Regions from separate parts of the Arthrobacter sp. NPDC093139 genome, predicted to be linked through region 3. Evidence: riboswitches for the same ligand, from Rfam matches in the RefSeq annotation. Region 3 holds a riboswitch; each other region holds the start of a gene.
What was found. Region 3 has a riboswitch for thiamine pyrophosphate ahead of ACIP90_RS09100 (FAD-dependent oxidoreductase). Riboswitches for the same ligand answer to the same signal wherever they lie in the genome.
Positions count from the first base shown of each region.

Region 1: linked by a shared signal. The riboswitch ahead of thiD (bifunctional hydroxymethylpyrimidine kinase/phosphomethylpyrimidine kinase) and the one ahead of ACIP90_RS09100 (FAD-dependent oxidoreductase) in region 3 are both predicted to bind thiamine pyrophosphate.
Region 2: linked by a shared signal. The riboswitch ahead of thiC (phosphomethylpyrimidine synthase ThiC) and the one ahead of ACIP90_RS09100 (FAD-dependent oxidoreductase) in region 3 are both predicted to bind thiamine pyrophosphate.

Region 1 covers NZ_JBIVOO010000001.1:59,852-67,525, reverse strand. Annotated here, with positions in the region: gene obgE (GTPase ObgE) at 1-1,366, opposite strand, end outside; gene rpmA (50S ribosomal protein L27) at 1,484-1,747, opposite strand; gene rplU (50S ribosomal protein L21) at 1,808-2,116, opposite strand; gene thiD (bifunctional hydroxymethylpyrimidine kinase/phosphomethylpyrimidine kinase) at 2,461-4,011, opposite strand; TPP riboswitch at 3,994-4,091, opposite strand; gene ACIP90_RS00320 (Rne/Rng family ribonuclease) at 4,268-7,674, opposite strand, start outside.
Region 2 covers NZ_JBIVOO010000020.1:15,015-22,688, forward strand. Annotated here, with positions in the region: gene trmD (tRNA (guanosine(37)-N1)-methyltransferase TrmD) at 1-602, opposite strand, end outside; gene rimM (ribosome maturation factor RimM) at 603-1,172, opposite strand; gene ACIP90_RS20400 (RNA-binding protein) at 1,328-1,570, opposite strand; gene rpsP (30S ribosomal protein S16) at 1,572-1,982, opposite strand; gene ACIP90_RS20410 (hypothetical protein) at 2,175-2,609, opposite strand; gene ACIP90_RS20415 (VOC family protein) at 2,718-3,593, opposite strand; gene ACIP90_RS20420 (amidohydrolase family protein) at 3,666-4,754, opposite strand; TPP riboswitch at 4,817-4,924, shown strand; gene thiC (phosphomethylpyrimidine synthase ThiC) at 4,919-6,742, shown strand; gene ACIP90_RS20430 (alpha/beta fold hydrolase) at 6,832-7,566, opposite strand; gene ffh (signal recognition particle protein) at 7,619-7,674, opposite strand, start outside.
Region 3 covers NZ_JBIVOO010000004.1:266,042-273,715, reverse strand. Annotated here, with positions in the region: gene ACIP90_RS09120 (RNB domain-containing ribonuclease) at 24-1,520, opposite strand; gene ACIP90_RS09115 (ferritin-like fold-containing protein) at 1,562-2,248, shown strand; gene ACIP90_RS09110 (DUF222 domain-containing protein) at 2,344-3,987, shown strand; gene thiE (thiamine phosphate synthase) at 4,015-4,749, opposite strand; TPP riboswitch at 4,777-4,897, shown strand; gene ACIP90_RS09100 (FAD-dependent oxidoreductase) at 4,890-6,317, shown strand; gene thiS (sulfur carrier protein ThiS) at 6,314-6,550, shown strand; gene ACIP90_RS09090 (thiazole synthase) at 6,556-7,389, shown strand; gene ACIP90_RS09085 (4a-hydroxytetrahydrobiopterin dehydratase) at 7,455-7,674, shown strand, end outside.

The DNA of each region.
Region 1 (7,674 bases), on a different contig from region 3:
GCAGTTCGGCGCCTGCCATCATGGTCGGCTCCCAGTCGAACACCACGCCGTCGTCGTCACCGATCACTACGGTGTCGCCGGGCTTGGCGCCCTGCTTGAACAGCTCGGTTTCAACACCAAGCTTGGCCAGCCGGTCCGCGAGGTAGCCAATGGCCTCCTCGTTGGTGAAGTCAGTCTGCTTGACCCAGCGCACGGGCTTCTCACCCAGAACGCGGAACAGCGGCTCCAGGTTCTTTTCCTCGCGGCGGATCTTGAAGCCGGCCTCGTTGACTGCGCGGGGGCGCAGCACAGGCGCGTGCACCTTCGGCGGTGTTGCGGCCACCGAGTCACGGGCGGCCTTGACGATCTCCGCCATGGCAAATCCGAGTTGCCGGAGACCTTCGTGGCTCGTGGCCGAAACCTCGAACACGCGGTAGCCCCTCGACTCCAGCTCCGGGCGGACGAACTCGGCCATGTCCTTGCCATCAGGCAGGTCGACCTTGTTCAAAGCCACCAACCGGGGCCGGTGGTTCAGCGGAACAACCTCGCCGTCGTTGCCGGCATAGCTCATATCAACGGCATACTTTTCGAGTTCAGCTTCGATGATGGCGAGGTCGGAGAGTGGATCTCTGTCAGATTCCAGCGTACCGCAGTCCAAAACGTGAACCAAAGCGGCGCACCGCTCGACGTGGCGCAGGAAGTTGTATCCCAGGCCTTTACCTTCACTCGCGCCTTCAATGAGTCCGGGCACGTCGGCGATGGTGAACCGCACGTCGCCGGCCTGCACGACGCCGAGGTTGGGGATGAGCGTCGTGAAAGGATAATCGGCGATCTTGGGCCTCGCGGCGGACATGGCGGCGATCAGGCTTGACTTGCCGGCGGACGGGAAGCCGACCAGGGCGATATCTGCGATGGACTTCAGTTCCAGCACGATGTCGCTGGACTCGCCCTCGATGCCGAGCAAAGCAAAGCCCGGCGCCCGGCGCTTCTGGGACGACAGCGCCGCATTGCCCAGTCCACCGAGCCCGCCGGCCGCGGCGATGAACTCGGTGCCTTCGCCGACGAGGTCCGCCAGGACCTCGCCGTCCTTGGTCTTGACGACCGTGCCGTCCGGGACCGGAAGGATCAGGGTTTCGCCGTTCTTGCCGCCACGCCAGTCGCCCATGCCGGGCCCGCCGTTGGTGGCATGCCGGTGCGGGGCGTGGTGGTAGTCCAGCAGCGTGGTGGTCTGGGAGTCCACGCGGAGGATGACGTCTCCGCCGTTGCCTCCGTTGCCGCCGTCGGGGCCGCCAAGCGGCTTGAACTTCTCACGGTGCACCGAGACACAGCCGTGGCCGCCGGTACCGCCGGATACGTGCAGTACTACCCGGTCTACAAAGCTCGCCACGGTGAATCTCCTCTGTGCTTAATCCGGACGTTCTGGACGCCCAAATTGATTGTAATGCGGTTAAAAGACCAGTGGAGCGGGCCATCATGGCCCGCTCCACCGGTTCAGATCCTGTTGTTACTCTGCAGCTGCAGCAGCAACGATGTTCACGACTCGACGGCCGCGGCGGGTGCCGAATTCGACAGCGCCTGCCTGCAGTGCGAACAGCGTGTCATCGCCACCGCGGCCAACGCCTGCACCGGGGTGGAAGTGGGTGCCACGCTGGCGGACGATGATTTCGCCTGCGGAAACTACCTGGCCGCCGAAGCGCTTGACGCCGAGGTACTGGGCGTTGGAGTCACGACCGTTGCGAGTGGAGCTCGCGCCTTTTTTATGTGCCATTTGGAATGCCTGCCTTTAAATTCTGGGGAATCTGCTGAAAACCTGAACAGTAACCAGAGGTTACTTGATACCGGTGATCTTGACCTTGGTCAGTTCCTGACGGTGACCCTGGCGCTTCTTGTAACCGGTCTTGTTCTTGAACTTCTGGATGACGATCTTCGGACCACGGAGGTCCTGGAGGATCTCAGCCGTAACAGTTACCTTGGCCAGGTCCGCAGCTGCGGATGTGACCTTGTCACCGTCTACCAGGAGCAGTGCGGGCAGCTCAATGGTGCTGCCGGCTCCACCGGCGACGCGGTTCAGGGTAACGAAGTCTCCAACGGAAACCTTCTCTTGGCGGCCGCCTGCGCGGACAATCGCGTACACCACTTGGGAACTCACTTCTCTCGACGTTTATTACTAAATTTGCGTGCGGAACCTGGGTCCAAAGGTGTTTGGTCCGGCTCTCGCTGTGCCTCAACGCCGTGGATTCCCCGGGGGAATCCGTGAGCTATCCCCGGAACAATGCCGTTTGGAATTCCAAAAGGACCGTTCCCGGGGTCATAACCCAAGTGTTGGCGTAAGCACCGAAGATCTAGAATACGCTAATTTCGTCTTCGGCCGCAAATGAGGCTGGTTTCGGCGGGTTGTCCGTGATAACCACCACAGGGCTGTTGCACCGACCTGCCGTCACCGTGCGCGTTTATCTTACCGGCTCCTGCGCCGGAGACCGTTCAGCTGTGGAGCCGCGGCGCGTCGAAAAAATCGACCTCGTAGCGGCAGGACTGCCTGAATGCCGTCAGCATCAGGCTGCGTTCCGCGTCGGACGCCGCGCGGCCCGCGGCGTCGGTGATGGCGATGGCCTGCCGGGTGGCCTCTGCAAAGCCCTCGTCGGCGTAGGTGCGCAACCACTCAGCGTACGGGTGTCCTTCGGGGGCGCCGGCTGCGAGGAATTCGGAGTGCAGGGTCTCCCCGACTTCGGCGTAAAGCCAGAAGCACGGGAGCACCGCGGCTACCAGCACGGCATAGCTCCCCGAGGCAGACGCCGCCACCAGGTGGTCCACATAAGCCTTGGTGACCGGCCCGAGGTCAGGCAGCACCATCCGGGTGCTGAGCCAGCTGCGGTGCAGCTCGGACTCCACTTCGAGGCACTGCTGCGCAGAACGGGCCCAGAAGAGCTGCTCGGCCTCGGTGGGAGCCAGCGCGCTGGCCCGTGCCAGGACGCGCGAGTATCCGTTGAGGTAGATGGCATCCTGTGCGAGGTAATAGGCGAACTCGCTTTCGGGAAGCGTGCCTTCAGCCAGCCCGCGGATAAAGCCCAGGCCGTAGATCGCGTCGAGATCCGCGGCGGCCTCCGCATGGAGCAGGTCGGCGAAACTGCCCTCAGCGCCAGCACCCGGGGACGCCAAGTGGTGGAAGTGGTGGACCGGCCCGTTGCCGTGTCCCACCTCAAGCTGCCCGGAGGAGCGGAGGGCCTCTTCCAGCCAGGGCTTGACGGTGCGGAGTGACTGTTCCCAGTCGCCCACACGGGCCTGCATAGTGGCCATCGCCGAGGACAGGGAGCATCCGGTCCCGTGGCTGTTGCGGGTCGGCACCCGCTGGCCGTCCACCACGACGACATCGGCCGACAGGGCGCCGCCCGTATTCACCAGGGCGTCGGGGCAGTCGGCACCGTCCAGGTGCCCCCCTTTGACGAGGACGGTGGCCCCCGTTTCGGCGGCCAGCCGTTTGCCCTGCTCCAGCGCGTCCGGCCAGGTGGAGGCCACCGGCTCCCCGAGCAGCATCGCAAGCTCGGCGAGGTTGGGCGTGATCAGGTCGGCCAGCGGCAGGAGTTCCTGCAGTGCCGCCTCGGCGGACTCCTGCAGAAGCCGGTCCCCGCTGGTTGCCACCATCACGGGATCAAGAACGACGACGCCGGGGCGCACCTTCTCCAGCCAGACCCGCACCGCGGCAATCACCTGTGCGTCGCCCAGCATGCCGATCTTTACGGCGTCCACGGCGATGTCGTCACTGATGGCGGTCAACTGTGCCGTCAGGAACTCGGCCGGGGGGAGATGGACGGCGCTGACGCCCCGGGTGTTCTGGGCGGTCAGTGCCGTGATGGCCGCCATTCCGTAGCCACCCGTGGCCGCGATGCTTTTCAGGTCCGCCTGGATGCCGGCTCCGCCGGACGGGTCCGAGCCGGCAATGGCCAGGACGCGGGGAATCCTGCGGATGGGCGGCACAGCCTCAGGCGTTGCAGGCTGGACAAGGTTCAGGGCAGATAGTGAAGACAAAGGAGACATCCCTTCGCCGGTGCTAACCGGTCAGGTTCAACGGGTTTGGATCTCAGCCGGCTCCGTGCGCGGCACCCCGTGTCAGTCCCCCAGCCTAGCGGTTTGCTGCCCTGCGGGCACTGCGTTGCAGTTTGCGACCGGCAGCCCCGCAATTGCCGGGGCAACAGCCCGCGGCCGCTCTGGCGCTGAAGCACAACGGGCCGGTGTCGCAGTTGCGGCACCGGCCCGTTGCATCAGATCAGCTTAAAGCGGGAACCCGTCCAGCTCAGAGCTCGGACGCAGGCACGCCGACGCCGAGAATGATCGGTTCGCTGGCAGGCTTCGGGGCAGCGGCGCTCCCTGAAACCGGCGCCTTGGCTTCGTGCGAGTGCCCGGCTGCTGATGCCGGGGCGGTCTCGTGGTGTTCCACGGACGTCTCATTGGCTGCGCCCTGAGCCCGGCTGGCACTGCGGTTGCGGCGCGGCCGGCGCGTGCGGGTCTGCACCGCCGAGTGGTCAGCGAACCGGTCGGCGTCGTGGTCCGCACCTGCCGGGGCAGGTCGCGTTCCGGCCGGCGCTGCCGGCTCGGCAGCAGGCGTCTCCCCCGCGGCAGGTGCGCGGTCCGCCGTCGGCTGCTCCTCAGCGGGAACGGCCGGCGCGCCGAGGTGCGCGAACGCCTCCTCCAGCCGGTCCAGCGTCAGGGCAGGAGTTTCGGAGGCCGGCTCGCCGGCGTGCTCGACGAAAGGAAGCACGACTTTCTCGCCGCCAAAGGTCAGCACGGCGCCGGGACGGCCTGAAACGCTCTCCGTCTCCGGGGTACGGTGCACCGCCGGGCTTTCCGGACCGGACGGCGCCGGGGCAGGGACGGAGCGCTGTGCTCCGGCGGACGCGGCCTGGTGCGCGGCGTCCTCATGGAGATGCGCTGCATGGGCCGCGGCCGCGATGTTGGCGAGTGCGGCCCGTGTCGCCTCAGCCTTGGCGTGGCGCTCAGCCTCCGACGGCTCATGGTGGACCGCGGCGGGTGCGGCGGGGCCCGTTTCCGCAGGAACCTGACCACCCTTGCCGCGCCGGCGGCTCTTGCGTTCGGTCCGCACGGCGGGCTGGTGCTCCGCCCGCGGAACGTGGTGCTCGGCCGCAACAACGTTCGCCCGCCGGTGTTCCACGGGCTCGTCGTGCGTCACCACGCCGCGGCCGGCGCATACCTCGCACTGTTCGCCAAAGACTTCCAGCAGGCCGGTGCCCATGCGCTTGCGGGTCATCTGGACGAGACCCAGTGAGGTCACTTCCGCCACCTGGTGCTTGGTGCGGTCGCGGCCCAGGCACTCCACCATACGGCGCAGCACGAGGTCACGGTTGGACTCCAGAACCATGTCGATGAAGTCGATCACGATGATTCCGCCGATGTCCCGCAGGCGCAGCTGGCGGACAACTTCCTCTGCCGCCTCCAGGTTGTTCTTCGTAACGGTTTCCTCGAGGTTGCCGCCGCTGCCGGTGAACTTGCCGGTGTTGACGTCCACCACGGTCATAGCCTCCGTGCGGTCAATGACTAGTGAACCGCCGGAGGGCAGGAACACCTTGCGGTCCAGGGCCTTGTGGATCTGCTCGTCAATGCGCCAGGCCGAGAAGATGTCCTGGTCCTTGGTCCACTTCTCAAGCCGCCCGACAAGGTCCGGGGCAACGTAGGTGACGTAGGCCTCGATCGTGTCCCAGGCTTCGTCGCCGGAGACGATCAGCTTGGAGAAATCCTCGTTGAAGACGTCGCGGACAACCTTGATGGTCAGGTCCGGTTCGCCGTACAGCAGCTCGGGAGCGAGGACCTTGGTGGACTTCGCCTGGCTTTCGATGCCCTCCCACTGCGCCCGGAGGCGGTTGATGTCATGCGTCAGCTCTTCCTCCGACGCGCCCTCGGCCGCTGTGCGGACGATGACGCCGGCATCCTCGGGCAGGCGGTCCTTGAGGATCCGCTTCAGGCGGTTGCGTTCGACGTCGGGCAGCTTGCGGGAGATGCCCGTCATGGAACCGCCGGGCACGTACACCAGGTAGCGCCCGGGCAGGGAGATCTGGCTTGTCAGGCGTGCACCCTTGTGGCCCACGGGGTCCTTGGTGACCTGGACGAGGACGGAGTCCCCCGACTTCAGGGCGTTCTCGATCCGGCGCTGCTTGCCCTCGAGGTTAACGGCTTCCCAGTTCACTTCACCGGCGTAGAGCACAGCATTGCGGCCGCGGCCGATATCAACGAAGGCCGCTTCCATCGACGGCAGGACGTTCTGGACCTTGCCCAGGTAGACGTTGCCGATCAGCGAGTCCTGCTGTGTCTTGGACACGAAGTGCTCGGCCAGCACGCCGTCCTCGAGGACACCGATCTGAATTCTGTCGTCGCGCTGGCGCACGATCATCTGCCGGTCCACTGATTCGCGGCGGGCCAGGAATTCGGCCTCGGTGATGACGGTGCGGCGGCGGCCGGTGTCGCGGGATTCACGGCGGCGCTGCTTCTTCGCTTCGAGCCTCGTGGAGCCCTTGACGCTGGTCACCCGGTTACTGACAACAGGCTCGCTGGGAACGCGCGGGGCCCGGACGCGGGTCACCGTGTTGGGGGGATCGTCGTCTCCCCCGCCGGTGAGCTCGAGGTCCTGGTCACCGCGGCGGCGGCGGCGCCGGCGGCGGGACGTCACACCTTCGTCGCCCTGGCCCACGGTCTCTTCGTCTGCATCCTCGGACGCGTCTGCGCCCTCGGTGTCGGCTCCGGAATCGTCGCGCTCCGAGACGTCACGGTCAGCGCGATTCCGCCCCCGGCGGCCGCGGCTGCGGCGGCGGCGGCGTCCGCCCTCGTCCTCCTGCTCGTCCTCGCCGCCTTCGGCCTCGGTGTCCTCCGCGGCGGGAGTGGCAGCCGGGCGGATCACGGTGTTGAGGTCGGGCGCCTGGAAGATGATCGACGTGACCGATGCCGGCTCCAGGAAGAGGGATCCTGCCGGAGCGGCCGGCGACGGCTCCTCCTCGGTCTCGGCTGCATCCTCGGCGCCTTCAGCTTCGGCGGCCTGCGCGGCGGCTGTCTCCGCCTGGATTTTTGCGACCGGCGTTTCTTCGACCCGAGTTTCCACGGCAGAAGTTTCAGCAGGGGACCCGGCCGCTGCGGCTTCGGCGGCTTCTGCGGAGGCGGGCGCCGCTGACGCGGGCGCTGCCTGCTCCTCAGTGGCGGGCTGTTCGGTGGCGAGCTCCGCAGTCTGGGGCTCTGCGGTCTTGGGCTTGGCAACGCGGCGGCGGCGCGCTGGCTTCGCTTCAGGTTCTCCGGCCGGCTCGGCACTGGCGGGCTCGACGGCGGCCGCTTCAGCGGGTGCCCCGGCGGCTGCCTCGGCGGGTGCCCCGGCGGCTGCCTCGGCGCCCGCCTCTTCGGCGAACGCGGGGAGCGGCTCGTCCGCGGCCTTCTTGCGGGAACGCGTGCGACGCACCGGGGCTTTGGCCTCCGCAACGGCAGCTTCCACCGCCGTCACTTCAGAATGCGCTGCATCCACGGGTTCCGACACTACGGACTCAGCCGACAGCGCGGGCTCGCCGAGGACAGGCTCCTGCAGCGCCGGTTCCGGCAGCGACGCCTGGGTCTCGGATTCCTTTACCTTCGGCGCTGCCTTGCGCCGTGTGCGGGTGGCCTTCTTGGGAGCTTCCGCTTCCCCGCTGGCGGCCGGATCTTCGTTAACGG
Region 2 (7,674 bases), on a different contig from region 3:
ACCGCCGGAACTTCCCGTTCCCGCCAGATGGAAGGCTTGGTGTAGACGGGGTACTCGAGCAGGCCGTCCGAGTGCGACTCCTCCACCAGGGACTCGGGGTTGCCCACCACACCCGGCAGCAGCCTGCCGATGGCCTCCACCATGGCCAGGACGGCAACTTCGCCGCCGTTGAGCACATAGTCGCCGAGGCTCACCGGACGCACCGTGAAGTGCTCCGCCGCCCATTCGATGACCCGCTCGTCGATGCCTTCATAGCGGCCGCAGGCGAAGACCAGATGGTCCTCCTCGGCAAGCTCGTAGGCCAGCGCCTGGTTGAACCGCTCCCCTGCCGGCGACGGCACGATCAGCACCGGCTTACCCGCGTCCGCGGGACGCGCGTCCGCCACCGACGCCAAGGCCTGCGCCCACGGCTCCGCCTTCATGACCATGCCGGCGCCGCCGCCGTACGGGGTATCGTCCACCGTCCGGTGGCGGTCCGTGGTGAAGCTGCGGAGGTCGTGGACGTTCAGGTCCAGCAGACCGTCCTGGCGCGCCTTGCCGATCAGCGACAGATCCAGCGGTGCCAGGTACTCGGGAAAAATACTGACGACGTCGATTCTCATCTAGGCTTTGGCCCCCGGCTCAGGTTCGCCGCTGTCGCCCGTGCCCTGCTCGCCGCCGTCTTCGGTGTTGATCTCGAACAGCCCGGCCGGCGGAGTCACCAGGACGTAGCCCTCCTCGACGTTGACCTCCGGGACGATCTGCTCCACGAACGGGATCAGGATTTCCTTCCCGTCCGGCGTCTCCACGACGAGCAGATCCTGCACGGGCATCGTGTTCAGGGCAGAGATCTTGCCCACCACCTGGGAACCCACACGGGCTTCGAGGCCGACGAGCTCGTGTTCGTACCAGCCCTCGTCCTCGTCCTCGTCGAGTCCCTCAGTTTCGATGAACAGCTTGGCGCCGCGGAGCGTCTCGGCCTCGTTGCGCGTGTCAATTTCCTCGAAGGCGAGGAGCAGGATGTCCTTGTTCCAGCGGGCACTGTGCACGGTCAGGGGGCCCGCCGACGCCGGTTCCACCACGAATTCGGTTCCGGGGACAAACCGGTCCTCGGGGGCGTCGGTGAGCACCTGGACTGTGACCTCGCCGCGGATTCCGTGGGGTTTGCCGATTCGTGCCACCTGAAGCTGCATGTAATCCTCTGTTCCGGAGTGTTTCTGAAAGGGAGTGCGTTTCTGAAAGTCGGCGCTGTGCCGTGCCCGGCCGGCGGGCGGGCGGTGAAAGCAGTCCGGCCCCTCCACCGTTGCTGGTGGAGGGGCCGGACTTTAAGGCAAGTGTTGCAGGCGCGTTACCGGCGGCGGTCGGTATCGACGACGTCGACCCTGACCTGCTCGCCATCTGCCAGCGCAGCCACTACAGTGCGCAATGCGCGCGCGGTGCGGCCCTGGCGTCCGATTACCCGTCCCAGGTCTTCCTGGTGAACGCGCACCTCGAGGGTATCCCCGCGGCGGTTGCTCTTCGTGCTGACCTTGACATCCTCAGGGGAGTCAACGATTCCGCGGACAAGGTGTTCGAGCGCTTCTGCCAGCAACTTACTCAGCCTCGGTGGTCTCTGCTTCAGCCTCGGCGGGAGCTTCTGCCTTGGCCTTCTTGGTGATGGCTTCCGGGATGATCACGGAACCCTTTTCCGGGGCAACGAAGGCTTCCTTGGCAACCTTGGTCTTCAAGGTGCCTTCCTGGCCCGGGAGGCCCTTGAACTTCTGCCAGTCGCCGGTGACCTTGAGGATCGCGGCAACCTGCTCGGACGGCTGTGCGCCGACGCCGAGCCAGTACTGGGCACGGTCCGAGTCGACCTCGATGTATGAGGGCTCCTCGGTGGGGTGGTACTTGCCGATCTCTTCGATGGCACGTCCGTCACGCTTGGAGCGTGCGTCCATGACGACGATGCGGTAGTACGGTGCGCGCATCTTGCCGAAGCGCTTAAGGCGAATCTTTACGGCCACTTTAGTGGTCACTCCTGTTTCTGAAACGGGCTGAACCCGCGTTTCTGCACCCGTGGGGCGGGCCATACTTGGGGTTCGAAAGGACAGGATCCAGACGCGGAGAGAGGGGCCACGCAGATCGAGTACCTGTTTATTGTGCCAGATCAGCGGCCCGATTTCGACTTGACAGGGGCGGGGGCCTGAATCGGCAGGTCAGGAGGACCAGACGTAGAGGCCCGTGCGGCTGTTCTCGTCGACGCTTTCGGCAAGTTCGGCCAGCTGCTGGACGTATTTCCGCGCCTCGGCGGCCCCAAACGGCATGTCGTCCTCGGCGGCCCACCGCTCGGCAACATCGTCGAGGACGTTGCCCTCGCCCTCCGATTCGTAGCTGACCAGCTCCGCCAGCGCCCGGACCATGGCCGGCGGCACACCGAGCAGCGAGTCGCTGGCCACGTCCACCATGGCCAGTTCGTAATCGGCGCCTGCCGCATGGACGGCCGCTCCGGCGAGGTCTCCGAGCTGTTCGATTTCAAAGTCGCTGATCCCCGGGATGCGGACGCCGGCCGCGGCGGCTGCGCCCGACTCGAGGTCAGCGGCGCGCTTGAGGGCTTCACTGTGCGTGGCAACAAAGATTTCGGTGAAACCCATGGAATTCGTCCTCGTTCCGTCGATAGCGGGAACCCGGCGGCGGTGAAGGCCGGCGGGGATGTTCGAGTTCAGCCTAACCCACAGGCCCGCCCCGAATCGCGAACAGGCTCAGCGTACGGCGACGCGGATCCGGTTGCGCCACGGGTCCTCGAAGCGCAGCTCCGCCCCCGTGTGGTGGGCAGCAACGCCGGCGGCCTTCAGGCGGTCGGCGAGCGCGCCGACGTCGTCCCCTGCCGGGACTTCGATGAGGACTTCGCCCAGCCCGAGTGTGTCCCGGCGCGGTCCGGCGCCGCGGCTGTTCCAGACGTTCATGGCCATGTGGTGGTGGTAGCCACCGGCCGAGACGAACAGGGCCTGCCCGTGCCAGCCCGCGGTCTTTTCGAATCCCAGGGTCCCGACGTAGAAGTCATGGGCAGACTGGACGTCACCCACCTGCAGGTGCACGTGCCCCACGCCGGCTTCCGTGCCGCGCTGGCCCTCCAGCGCGTCCTCGGTCAGGTGGTCCTGCAGGTACTTCTGCGGCGGCAGGGCGAGGCTGTCCATGACCACATTCTTGCCGTCCCAGGACCACGCCTCGCGGGGGCGGTCCCAGTAGAGCTCGATGCCGTTCCCCTCAGGGTCGCTGAAGTAGAAGGCCTCACTGACGAGGTGGTCGGCGCTGCCTGTGAACGACCGGGGCTCATACTGGGCGGCGGTGGCGACGGTGGCGGCCAGGGCTGCCTGGTCATCGAAGAGGAGCGCGGTGTGGAAGAGGCCGGCTTCGCCGCGTCCCGGAATGGTCAGTCCGGGGGCGGGAGCCAGATGGACCAGGGGCGTGCTGAGCCGCCCAAGGTAGAGGCCGCCATCCTGTTCGGCTACGACATTGAGGCCGAGCGCCCGCTGGTAGTAGTCGGTCATAAGCTTCATGTCGCCGACCTTGAGCATGACGGTGCCCATGGTGAGATCGGCAGGAAGAAGATCCTGGCTGCTGGCTGCTGGTGTCATGTGAATGCTCCCGACTCCCTGGCCACCGGATTTCGATGGTCTCTACCTATCTAAATTACTTGAAGCTTCAATTTATTCCCAGCGGACGACACTTCCCCGCAGCACCACTGCCCGGAGCTGCCCTATGGTTTCCGGCACTTCCCGCGGGTCCTCCGCACACACCACAACATCGGCGCTCGCGCCCTCGTCCAGGCCGTCCGCACGCAGCCACCGGCGGGCCCTCCAGCAGGCAGCATCCAAGGCGGCCGCGGCGGGGAGCCCCGCACCGTGGAGGGCCAGGATCTCGTCCGCAATCCGGCCGTGCCCGATCACGCTGCCCGCATCAGTGCCCGCAAAAATCTCCACTCCGGCCTCGTACGCGTCCCGGACGCGCTCGTTCCGGCGCTCCCACAGCGCCCTCATATGGGCCGCGTAGCGGGGAAACTTGGACTCGGCCCGGGCGGCGATGTCCGGGAACGTCGCTATGTTGACCAGTGTCGGCACGATCGGCACGTTCTGCTCCACGAACCGCGGGATGTGCCGCGGCAGGAGCCCCGTTGCGTGTTCAATGCAGTCGATGCCCGCATCCAGCATCTGGTCGAGGACGTCCTCGCCGAAGCAGTGTGCCGTGACCCTTGCGCCCTCATCATGCGCCGCGCTGACCGCGTCCCGGACAGCCTCGTCCGGGAACGAGGGCGCAAGGTCGCCGGCGTCTCGGTCGATCCAGTCCCCCACCAGCTTGATCCAGCCGTCCCCGGAACGCGCCTGCTTCCGGACTGCCTCCACCAGGTCCTCCGGCTCAACCTCGACGGCGAAGTTCCTCAGGTACCGTCGGCTCCGGGCAATGTGCCGTCCGGCACGGATGATCTTCGGCGCTTCAGGGCGCCGCTGCAGCCAGCGGGTGTCACTGACCACTCCCGCGTCCCGCACAAGCAGGGTGCCGGCATCGCGGTCGGTCATCGCCTGGGCGTAGGCCACGTCGTCGTCCACGGCGCCGGTTGGCCCCAGCCCGATGTGGCAATGCGCGTCAACGAAGCCGGGCAGCACCCAGCCGTCGAGGATCACGTCAGGAATGCGGCCCGGACGCTGAAAGGTCAGTTTGCCGTCCACGGCCCACAGACCGGTCCGGTCCTGGTCCGGGCCGGTGAGCACTGTGCCGGAGAATTCGATGATGCGCGCCATGGATCCAGCCTGTCATATCAGGCGTGGACGGGCACCGGCCAGCCGCCCTGTGGTAGCTTCGTCTACGACCACACGGGTGCCCCTGCAGGGGCTGAGATCGGGCTAGCGCGGCCTGCGACCGTTGAACCTGTCCGGGTAATGCCGGCGAAGGAAGTGAGCAGTACATGAGTACCCAGAAAACAGAGCTGATCCCTGCCCAAATAGAAGCTGGCCAAAAGGAAGCAGCATCCGGTGCGGATATCACCCAGTCCCTGAAGTCGCATTCGCTGGCGTACATCGAGGGCGACGGCCTCCGCGTTCCGGTCACGGAAATTGCCCTGGAGCCGTCACCCAGCGGGGAGCAGAACGAGCCGTTGCGGGTGTACCGGACAGCCGGACCCGGCAGCGATCCCGTGGTGGGCCTCGCGCCGTTCCGCGCGGAATGGATTGAAGCCCGCGGCGACACTGAGCCCTACAGCGGCAGGGAACGGAACCTGCTCGACGACGGCCGGTCGGCCGTGCGCCGCGGCGCCGCGTCCGCGGAGTGGAAGGGCGCGCAGCCGGTGCCGCGCCGCGCCGTCGGCGGAAAGACGGTCACGCAGATGCACTATGCCCGGCAGGGCATCATCACCCCCGAGATGCGGTTCGTGGCACTCCGGGAGAACTGCGACGTTGAGCTGGTCCGCAGCGAACTGGCGGCCGGGCGCGCCATCATCCCGAACAACATCAACCACCCCGAGTCCGAGCCCATGATCATCGGCAAGTCATTCCTGGTGAAGATCAACGCCAACATCGGCAACTCGGCCGTGACAAGTTCCATTGCCGAAGAGGTGGACAAGCTGCAGTGGGCCACCCAGTGGGGTGCGGACACCGTCATGGATCTCTCCACCGGCGATGACATCCACACCACCCGCGAGTGGCTGATCCGCAACTCGCCCGTCCCCATCGGCACGGTTCCCATCTACCAGGCGCTGGAGAAGGTCAACGGTGAGGCGAACGCCCTCACCTGGGAGATTTTCCGTGACACCGTGATCGAGCAGTGCGAGCAGGGTGTGGACTATATGACCATCCACGCCGGGGTCCTGCTGCGCTACGTCCCCCTGACGGCCAACCGGGTGACCGGCATCGTGTCCCGCGGCGGCTCGATCATGGCGGGCTGGTGCCTGGCGCACCACCAGGAGAACTTCCTGTACACGCACTTTGACGAGCTGTGCGAGATCTTCGCGAAGTACGACGTCGCCTTCTCCCTCGGAGACGGCCTGCGCCCCGGCGCCACCGCGGACGCCAACGACGCCGCCCAGTTCGCCGAGCTCGACACGCTGGCCGAGCTGACCCAGCGGGCCTGGGAATACGACGTGCAGGTCATGGTCGAAGGTCCCGGCCATATCCCGTTCCACCTCGTGCGGGAGAACGTTGAGCGCCAGCAGGAGCTGTGCAAGGGCGCTCCGTTCTACACCCTGGGCCCGCTCGTCACGGACGTGGCACCAGGCTACGACCACATCACCTCGGCCATCGGCGCCACGGAAATCGCCCGCTACGGCACCGCCATGCTCTGCTACGTGACGCCCAAGGAACACCTGGGCCTGCCGAACAAGGACGACGTCAAGACGGGCGTGATCACGTACAAGATCGCCGCCCATGCCGCCGACCTCGCCAAGGGCCACCCGGGAGCGAATGAGAGGGACGATGCCCTGTCCAAGGCGCGCTTCGAATTCCGGTGGCGGGACCAGTTCGCCCTGTCCCTGGACCCGGTGACCGCTGAGGCCTTCCACGACGAGACGCTGCCGGCAGAACCGGCCAAGACCGCGCATTTCTGCTCCATGTGCGGGCCCAAGTTCTGCTCCATGCGCATCAGCCAGGACATCCGCAACGAATACGGCTCCGCGGAAGCACAGGCGGCGCTGGCCGAGATGGCCGAAGGGATGCGGGAGAAGAGCCAGGAGTTCCTGGCCGCCGGCGGGAAGGTTTACCTGCCGGAGCTGAAGCTTCCCGAGTCCGCCCGCCAGTAGCGGCCCACCCTATCGGGTCCGGTCCGGCAGGCATTGGGGGCCCGCCGGACCGGACCTGCGGCGCACTCCGTGCGGGTAAGGAACGTTGGTCAGGACGCCCGCGGCTGCTGCCGCCGGCTGACCTCGGCAATGAATGACCGGATAAGACGGTCGCCTTCCGCGGAGTCGTGGGGCCGGTGTCCGCCTGCTGCGATGCGGTGCAGGGCACCGGTTTCCCGCAGGTACCCGGCGATCTCCTCATAGAGGGGCTCCCAGCCGCCCGTGAGGACCAGCGTGGGAACGCCAGGGACGATCTGCAGCGGTGCATGCCAGGGAGGTGCCTGCAGCCGCAACCGCCTCGCGGCGCGCGGGGCCTCCGGGGTGCTTGGACCGTGGCCTTCCGCGGCGAAGGCGCGCCGCAGATACTCCCGCTCATAGTCGTCGTCGCCGAGCTGGTGCCGGACCTCGAAAAGGGGCTCCATCAGCGCCCGGTGGGCTGCCGTGGCGGGCAATTCGGCAGTCAGCGACAGGCAGGCCGGCTCCACGAGGGTCAGCGAGAACACGAGGTCCGGCCGTTCCACGGCGGCCATCATCGCCGCGATCGCGCCCTGGGCATGGGCCACTATGTGGCCACCGGCGGCGCCCCGGCCATCATCTGCCAGCGACCGCAGCACGATCCGCGCGTCTTCCGCGAAGTCTGTTTCCAGCGGATCGGCTTCGGCATCGAACCCGTGGCGCCGCAGGAAGAGGGCGTCATACTGCAGGGCCATGCCGTGCTGGCGCGGCCAGGCGGCGGAGCCGAAACTCCCCGCGCCGTGGACGAACACTACCCGCTGCTTAAACATGACCCAACCTTATGGCAGCGGTCCGGCATCCGAGCAGGCAGACATGGTTCCGCTACTTGCCGAGGAACTTGTCGAAGCCCTTGGGAAGGTTCAGCTGGGACGGATCGA
Region 3 (7,674 bases):
TCAGTCTAGCCTGTGCCTCAGACTCAGCCGACCAGCTCGAGATGCACGTCGCGTGTGGCGATGTCCGAGGAAAGCAGCCGGACCCGCACCCGGGTACCGGGTTCCATTTCGCCGGCGCAGCGGGCGGTGACTGCAGGCTCGGCGATCTGGACGATGCCGGACGGGCCACCGCCGTTGGGGCCTTTGCCGTTCCCGTTGCCATTGTTGCCGCCGGAGCCGTTGTTCTTAGTGGGTTTGGACCCAGAGATCACCACGGCGTCGAACTCTTGGCCGATGTGGTTGATGAGCAGCGCCGCCTCCACCGTGTCCAGTGCCAGACGCTCCATCTTGGCGGCCAGTTGGTCGGAGGCGGCCATGATCTCCGGCAGGGACGGCAGTGCTTCCCGCGCCCACGCCGGCACGGGGCGGTTGTTGCTCAGCGCCTCGCAGATGACCAGGACGAAGCGGTCGATCAGCCGCCGCAGGGGTGCCGTGGTGTGGGCGTAGGCCGTGCCGATGGCGGACTGGATGGCGTCGTCGGGCACCGTTCCGTCAAAGTACGTGTAGCCGGCCCCGCGGAAGAGCATTCCGGCCGAATGCATGATGGCCAACTGCCGGTGGTCGGTGGGATCCAGCGTGCGCAGGTACTCTCCGTAACTGACCGTTCCGTCCCACGGCTTCCCCAAGGCGGCCGTCTGGCGCCGGAAGTGGCCGAGGGACCGTTCGTCCGGCGCCGGCATGGTGCGGAGGATACCCACCTTGCCGTCGAGCATCATCGAGGCGGCGGCCATGCCGGTCATCAGGGAAATCTGGGCGTTCCAGTCCTCCACCGGAAGCTGCGGCGCCGCCACAATCCGGTAGCCGCCGTCGGGAAGCTGCACGATCTCCTGCTCGGGCATGTTCAGGCTGGCGCCGCCGCGGGCCCGTTCGAGCTCCACGCGCTTGAGTCCCACTTCGCGCAGGAGCTGCAGCACGGGCGAGGCAGTCCCGGCATCCAGTTCTGCCTGGACGCCCTTGTAGTTGAGCTTTGCCCGGCTGCGGACCATGGCCCGACGCACCAGCACGGAGACAACCTCGGCCGCCGCATCGAGGTCGAACTCCCAGACGAACGCCGAACACAGCTGGCCGGCGAGCAGGCTGCCAGCGTTCTCGCTGATCACCTCCGGGTGCAGGGGGATGCGGCCGTCCGGAGCGTAGAAGGTCTGGCCGCGGCGGCGGGTTTCGGCGTCGAGGGCACCGCCGGGAACTACGAAGGACGGCACGTCAGCGATGGCGTAAAGGATCCGGTAGCCGTCTGCGGACCGCTCAATGAAGAGTGCCTGGTCGAGGTCCGTGGACGACGGCGGATCGATGGTCAGGAATTCGACGCCGGTCAGGTCCAGCTCCGGGAGCCGCCGCCGCGCCACGGCCGCTTCGGCCTCCCGCAGTACGTGGTCGGCGAACTCCCCGGGAAGCTCCAGCTCCGTCCGCAGCGCACTCAGGGCCTCGGCCAGGGCGTTGGTCTGTTCGTGGACGCTGGGGGACAGGCGATGATGTGGCACGAAAATCAGGTTAGTCCGATTTCCGCAGTTAGTCTTGGGTTATGGGCACATCCTCGGCTGACACCGCTCACTACGATCGTTTCGTCGCTGACCTGTTCGGTGTGATGGCGTACGGGGAGCTTTCCGCCTTCGAACGGCTCTCATCAGACGCCCGCTACTCCCCGACACTCCATGACCGCGCCGTGCTCGGCCGGATTGCCGTCATCGAGTTCCAGCATTACGAGCTGGTAAGCAAAAAGCTCGCGGACATGGGCGTGGATGTCGAGGACGCGATGGTGCCGTTCCAGGCCGCCGTGGACCACTTCCATGAACGGACCCGGCCTGCCGACTGGTACGAATCCCTGATGAAGGCCTACGTGGTGGATACGGTCTCGGCCGATTTCTACCAGGCCGTGGCCCGCTATGTGGATCCCGGGACCCGGGAGTTGATCCAGCAGATCCAGGCGACCGAGGAAGCAACGGCCGTGCTGAGGGAGCGGTTGCGGGTGGCCCTGGCCGATGACCCCCGGCTGGCCTCCCGCCTGGCGTTATGGGGCCGGCGGCTCCTGGGTGAAGCGCTCACCCAGGCCCAGCGGGTGGGTTACGAACACGCCTTCCTGACCGAGCTGATCACGGCAGCCGACAGCGGTGCGGACCATGCCGCGGCCAGGGAACTGGTGCAACGCCTCACCAGGGAACTCGCGGAAAACCATTCCAAGCGGATGGTGCAGCTTGGGCTGAGCGGCTAGGGCGTAATTGGGTGCTCCGGCAGGAGCGCCACGGGCTATGTGTCGGTGCATTCCATCGCGGCGTTTTTGTCGGTGGCTGATGTCATGCTGTGGGAATGGATGGCAGGGCAGCCGGGGACACGTTGGAGGGCATCGAGGCCTCTGTCGCTGCGCTGGCTGCTGTTGCCGGCCGCGGCGGCGGCACCGTGGCTTCGAGCGGTGCTGACCTTTTTACGGGTGCTGATCCTCTGGCCGGTGCTGACCCTCTGGCAGGTGCTGGCCCGTTTGCGGGTGCTGATCCTGTGCGGGACTGGGCGGAGGCGTGTCTGGATGGTCTGGCGGAGGTTGGCAGGTTGGAAGCCCGGGTGGCCGCGTTGAAGGTTCAGTTCGCGGCCGGGTACGCCGCTGCTGCCGAGGCGCTGGCGGCGCCGGCCGGTTCGCCGCAGGAGCGCACGGCCCAGGAGATGGCGGTGACCGCTGAGGTTGCGTGTGTGCTGACGGTGGGCGAACGCGGTGCCGGTGCGCTGCTGTCCGAGGCCCGCGCCCTGACCACCGGGCTGCCGTTGACGCTGGCCGCGCTGCAGGAAGGGAGTATTTCCTGGCAGCACGCCAGGGTTCTGTGTGATGAAACCTCAGGGCTGGAGCCTGCCGCTGTGGCCGCCCTGGAAGCCCATTTCCTGGGAACAGACTCCCTGGGCCCTGATCTTCCGGGCCAAGGAGTCCTGGATCCTGATCTTTCGGGTACGGGTGTTTCCGGGCGTGCGCGGGGTTGCCTGGCAGGGGAGTTGGTGCCGGGCAGGTTCCGCGCCAGGGCGCGTGCCTGGCGGGAGCGGCACCATCCGGTGGGCATCGAGGCCCGCCACCGCAGGAGCGTGAAGGACCGGCGGATGGAGTTCGTGCCGGACCGGGACGGCATGGCGTGGCTGTCGGTGTACTTGCCCGCGGACACCGCGGCGGGCATCTGGGCACGGGCCACCGAGGCCGGGCGCGCCCTGCAGGGTCCTGGAGAATCCCGGACCCTGGCGCAGCTGCGCGCGGACGTCACCGCCTGCTGGCTGCTGGGCGGTGTGGCGGAGGGTATCCCGTCCCCCGCGGCGCAGGTCCTGGTCACCGTGCCGGTGTTCTCGCTGCTGGGGGCCGGTGAGGAACCGGCCGCGCTGGACGGGTACGGGCCGATCCCGGCGTCCATGGCCCGCAGGCTTGTCGCGAACGGGGCCGGGTCGTTTCTGCGGGTGCTGACCGATCCGCGTGACGGGGCGCCGCTGGAGATCGGCCGGAGCAGCTACCGTGTGCCGAAGGCGATGCGGCAATGGCTGCGGCTGCGGGACGGCCGGTGCCCGTTTCCCGGCTGCAGCAACCAGTCCCTGGATAACGAGGCGGATCATCTACTGGCCTGGTCCGCAGGCGGCGGGACCGGTATCAGCAACCTTGGCCAGCCGTGCCGGAAGCACCACCGCCTCAAACACACCACGCCCTGGCAGCCGGTCGAGGCGACCCGTGACAGTCCGCCCGGCTGGATCTCACCCACGGGACGGTCCTATCCAAGCGAAGAACAGGACCGGGAACCCCCACGCTGGCCCCACAACCCAGACTCCGGCAACCTCGAGCCCGGCAACCTCGAGCCCGGCAACCGCGAGCCGGACAACCCCGAGCCGGACAACCCCGAGCCGGACAACCCCGAGCCGGACAACCCCGCCAGCTTCGACCCACCTCTGCCCGCGGACCCCTTTCCCGACTGGGCACAGTTCACGGCCGCCTAGAGTGACCCTTCTAGTGGCATAGCCAGATCATGACCGCGCAGAGGACGACGACTGGCGATCCTCGGCGTCCGCTCCCTCGGTACCGGCTGTTCCGGCGTCCAGGGCAGCAATCAGTTCCGCCGCGGCGGCCGCCGGGTCCGGTGCCTCGGTGATGGCCCGGACCACCACGATGCGCTCTGCGCCCGCCGCGACCACCTGTTCCACGTTGCTGAGATCGATCCCGCCGATGGCGAACCACGGAACACTCCGGCCGCTTTCCCCGCCGGCACTGCCGACAGCTCCGGCCGCATACCGGACGAGATCAAGTCCGACGGCGGCCCTCCCGGGTTTGGTGGGGGTGGCCCACACCGGTCCGACGCAGAAGTAGTCAGGGCCCTGCGGTGCCTGTGCGGCCGCGATGGCGGCATCAATCTGGTCGGGGGAGTGGGTGGAAAGCCCGATCGCCGCTGAGTCGTCCAGCAGCTTCCGTGCCGAGGGCAGCGGCAGGTCCTTCTGGCCGATGTGAAAGACCGGAGCCTCCGCCAGCGAAGCGATGTCCGCCCGGTCATTGACGGCCCAGAGCCGGCCATGCCGGGAAGCGGCCTGGCGCAGTACTGCCAGGAGTTCGAGTTCTTCCGCCGCCTCGATGGTTTTGTCCCTCAGCTGGATGATGTCCACTCCACCGGCAAAGGCCGCATCGACGAAATCGGCGAAGTCGCCGCGCTCCTTACGGGCATCGGTGCAAAGGTACAGGCGGGCTTCATGGATGTCAGGCACGGTCATGGCAACCAGCCTAGTTCCTCTAAACTGGGCTGGTACCGCGGGAGCCCGCTGCAGCTGTCACAAAAGGCGCAGGGCTGAGAGGGCGTAAGAGCCGACCGCTTGACCTGATCCGGTTAGTACCGGCGTAGGGAAGGATTTCCATGAATCTTGGAACCGGCGGGAACAATTCTGCCGTATCGCTGATCCACGCCGATGTGGCTGTGATTGGCGGCGGTGTGATCGGCCACGGGATCGCCTGGGAGGCGAGACGCTCCGGACGGTCCGTGGTCCTCATCGACAAGGAGCCCGGGACAGGCGCGAGCTGGGCTGCCGCGGGGATGCTGGCCCCTGTCAGCGAGCTGCATTACCAGGAGGAGGAACTCCTGGAGCTCATGCTCGAATCCTCGGCCCGGTGGCCCGACTTCGCGGCGGCGCTCACCGGTGACGGTGCCTGCCGCGACACGGGGTATCTGGCGACGCCGACCATCGCTGTGGGCGCGGACCCTGCCGACCGCCGCGCACTGATGGACCTGCGTGAAGTTCAGCTGGCCGCCGGTCTGGCAGTCGACCCGCTGACCATCCGTGAGGCGCGGCTGCGGGAGCCGCTGCTGAGCCCCGGCATTTCCTGCGCGCTGGACATCCCGGCGGACCATCAGGTGGATCCTCGGAAGCTGGTGGCGAGTATTGCAGCTGCCTTGGCCTGCCATGAACCCGGCTCGCGGACTGCCGTGGCCGGCGCCGAGAACGGCTACGCGGTCCGTGACAACGCGGTAGGTCTGCTCTGGGACAGGGGCCAGGACGACAGGGGCCAGGACAACGGACAGGACGGCGGACGGGTCACGGGTGTCCGGCTTGCAGGCGGCGGCGGCGTGCTGGCCGCTGAAACTGTGGTGGCAAACGGTCTCGGGGCCGCCTCGTTGGACGGGCTGCCGGAGGGACTGAATCTGCCCCTGCGATCGGTGTACGGCGATATTCTCAGGCTCAAGGTTCCGGACCGGCTCCGTCCGCTGCTGACTGCTACCGTCCGGGGCATGGTCCGCGGAATCCCCGTCTACCTTGTTCCACGGCAGGACGGCACTGTGGTTATTGGCGCCACCCAGCGGGAGGACGGACAGGCCGCGCCCAGCGCCGGCGGTGTCTACCAGCTGCTCAGGGATGCCCAGGTGCTGGTGCCCGCGGTAGCCGAACTGGAGCTGCTCGAGGCGACGGCACGGGCGCGGCCGGGAACGCCGGACAACGCCCCCCTGCTGGGCCGTGTTGCCGCCGGATCCAAATCTGGCGCCCGTTCCAAACCCGCGGCCGGATTTAAACCCGCCGCCGGCTCCGAAGCTTCCGGCGGCGATCAGGGGCCCGACGCAGTGGTGCCCGGGCTGATCATCGCCACCGGGTTCTTCCGGCACGGGGTCCTGCTGACGCCCGCCGCCGCCGTCATCTGCCGCGAGCTGATGGACGGCGTGGAGGACAGCCGCTGGAAGGCCTTCCGTCCCGGTCGGTTCTCCACCGAACGGACGGGCGGAGCGGGCAGCGCCCCGCCGGTCACTGCCGCTTCGAACACAGTCACATTTGACCAGGAGAAGGAACCCGCATGAACATCACACTGAACGGCAACGCCCACGCTGTGGGGGCAGGCGCCTCCGTCACCACGCTTGTCAGCGAGGTCACCGGGCGGGACCTGGCCGCCAACGGACACGCCACCGACGGCCAGCGGCTCGGGGTAGCAGTGGCACGCAACGCGGAGGTAGTGCCCCGCAGCCTGTGGCACAGCACGGCACTCTCCGAGGGCGACGAGATCGAGCTTGTGACGGCAGTTCAGGGAGGATAAGGACCATGACTGAAACAAAGGCAACACCGCCGGGAACGGAAGATCAGCCCGGAACCGTGGCGGACGCAGCTGACCGCCTCGTCATTGACGGCGTTGAACTGACCTCGCGGCTCATTATGGGCACGGGCGGCGCCCCGAGTTTGGACGGGCTGGGGGCGGCGCTCCTGGCATCCGGCACGGAACTGACCACTGTGGCCATGCGGCGCTATTCGCCGGCCGAGACAGGGTCCCTGTTCCAGCTGCTCCTGGACCACGACATCCGCGTGCTCCCAAACACCGCGGGCTGTTTTACCGCCCGCGACGCCGTCATGACGGCAGAGCTCGCCCGCGAGGCCTTGGAGACTGACTGGGTGAAGCTGGAAGTCATCGCCGATGAACACACCCTCCTGCCGGACGCAGTGGAACTCGTGGACGCCACCGAACAGCTGGTCAACCGCGGGTTCAAGGTCTTCGCCTACACGAATGACGATCCCGTCCTGGCGTTGCGTCTTGAAAACCTGGGCGCCGCGGCGGTCATGCCGTTGGGCTCGCCCATCGGCACAGGCCTGGGGATCCTCAATCCCCACAACATTGAACTGATCGTCTCGCGTGCCTCCGTCCCGGTAGTCCTGGACGCCGGCATAGGCACCGCATCGGATGCCGCCCTGGCCATGGAGCTCGGCTGCGATGCCGTGCTCCTCGCCACCGCCGTGACCCGGGCGCAGAACCCGGCACTCATGGGCGAAGCCTTCAAACACGCCGTTATCGCCGGTAGGCTGGCGAAAGCGGCCGGGCGGATCCCGCGCCGCGAGCATGCACTGGCGTCATCGGCCATGGAAGGCCGGGCAGAGTTCCTCTAGTCCGGACACCCGGGGCCCCGCGGCACGGCAGGCTCACCCCACGAACCCGCGCCAAGGAGGCAGCCGTGGCCGCCAGGGACGACATCCTCACCCGCCCCCAGATCGACGCGGCACTCGCGGACCTGCCGGACTGGCGTTACCGCCTCGGCGGCCTGGTGACCGTCTTTAAAACGCCGACGGCGGCCGGCGCGCTTGCGCTGATTGCCGACGTCGGGCGCCTTGCCGAGGAAAGTGACCACCATCCCGACCTGGATTGGCGCTACAACCGGGTGTTCATCCGGTTCA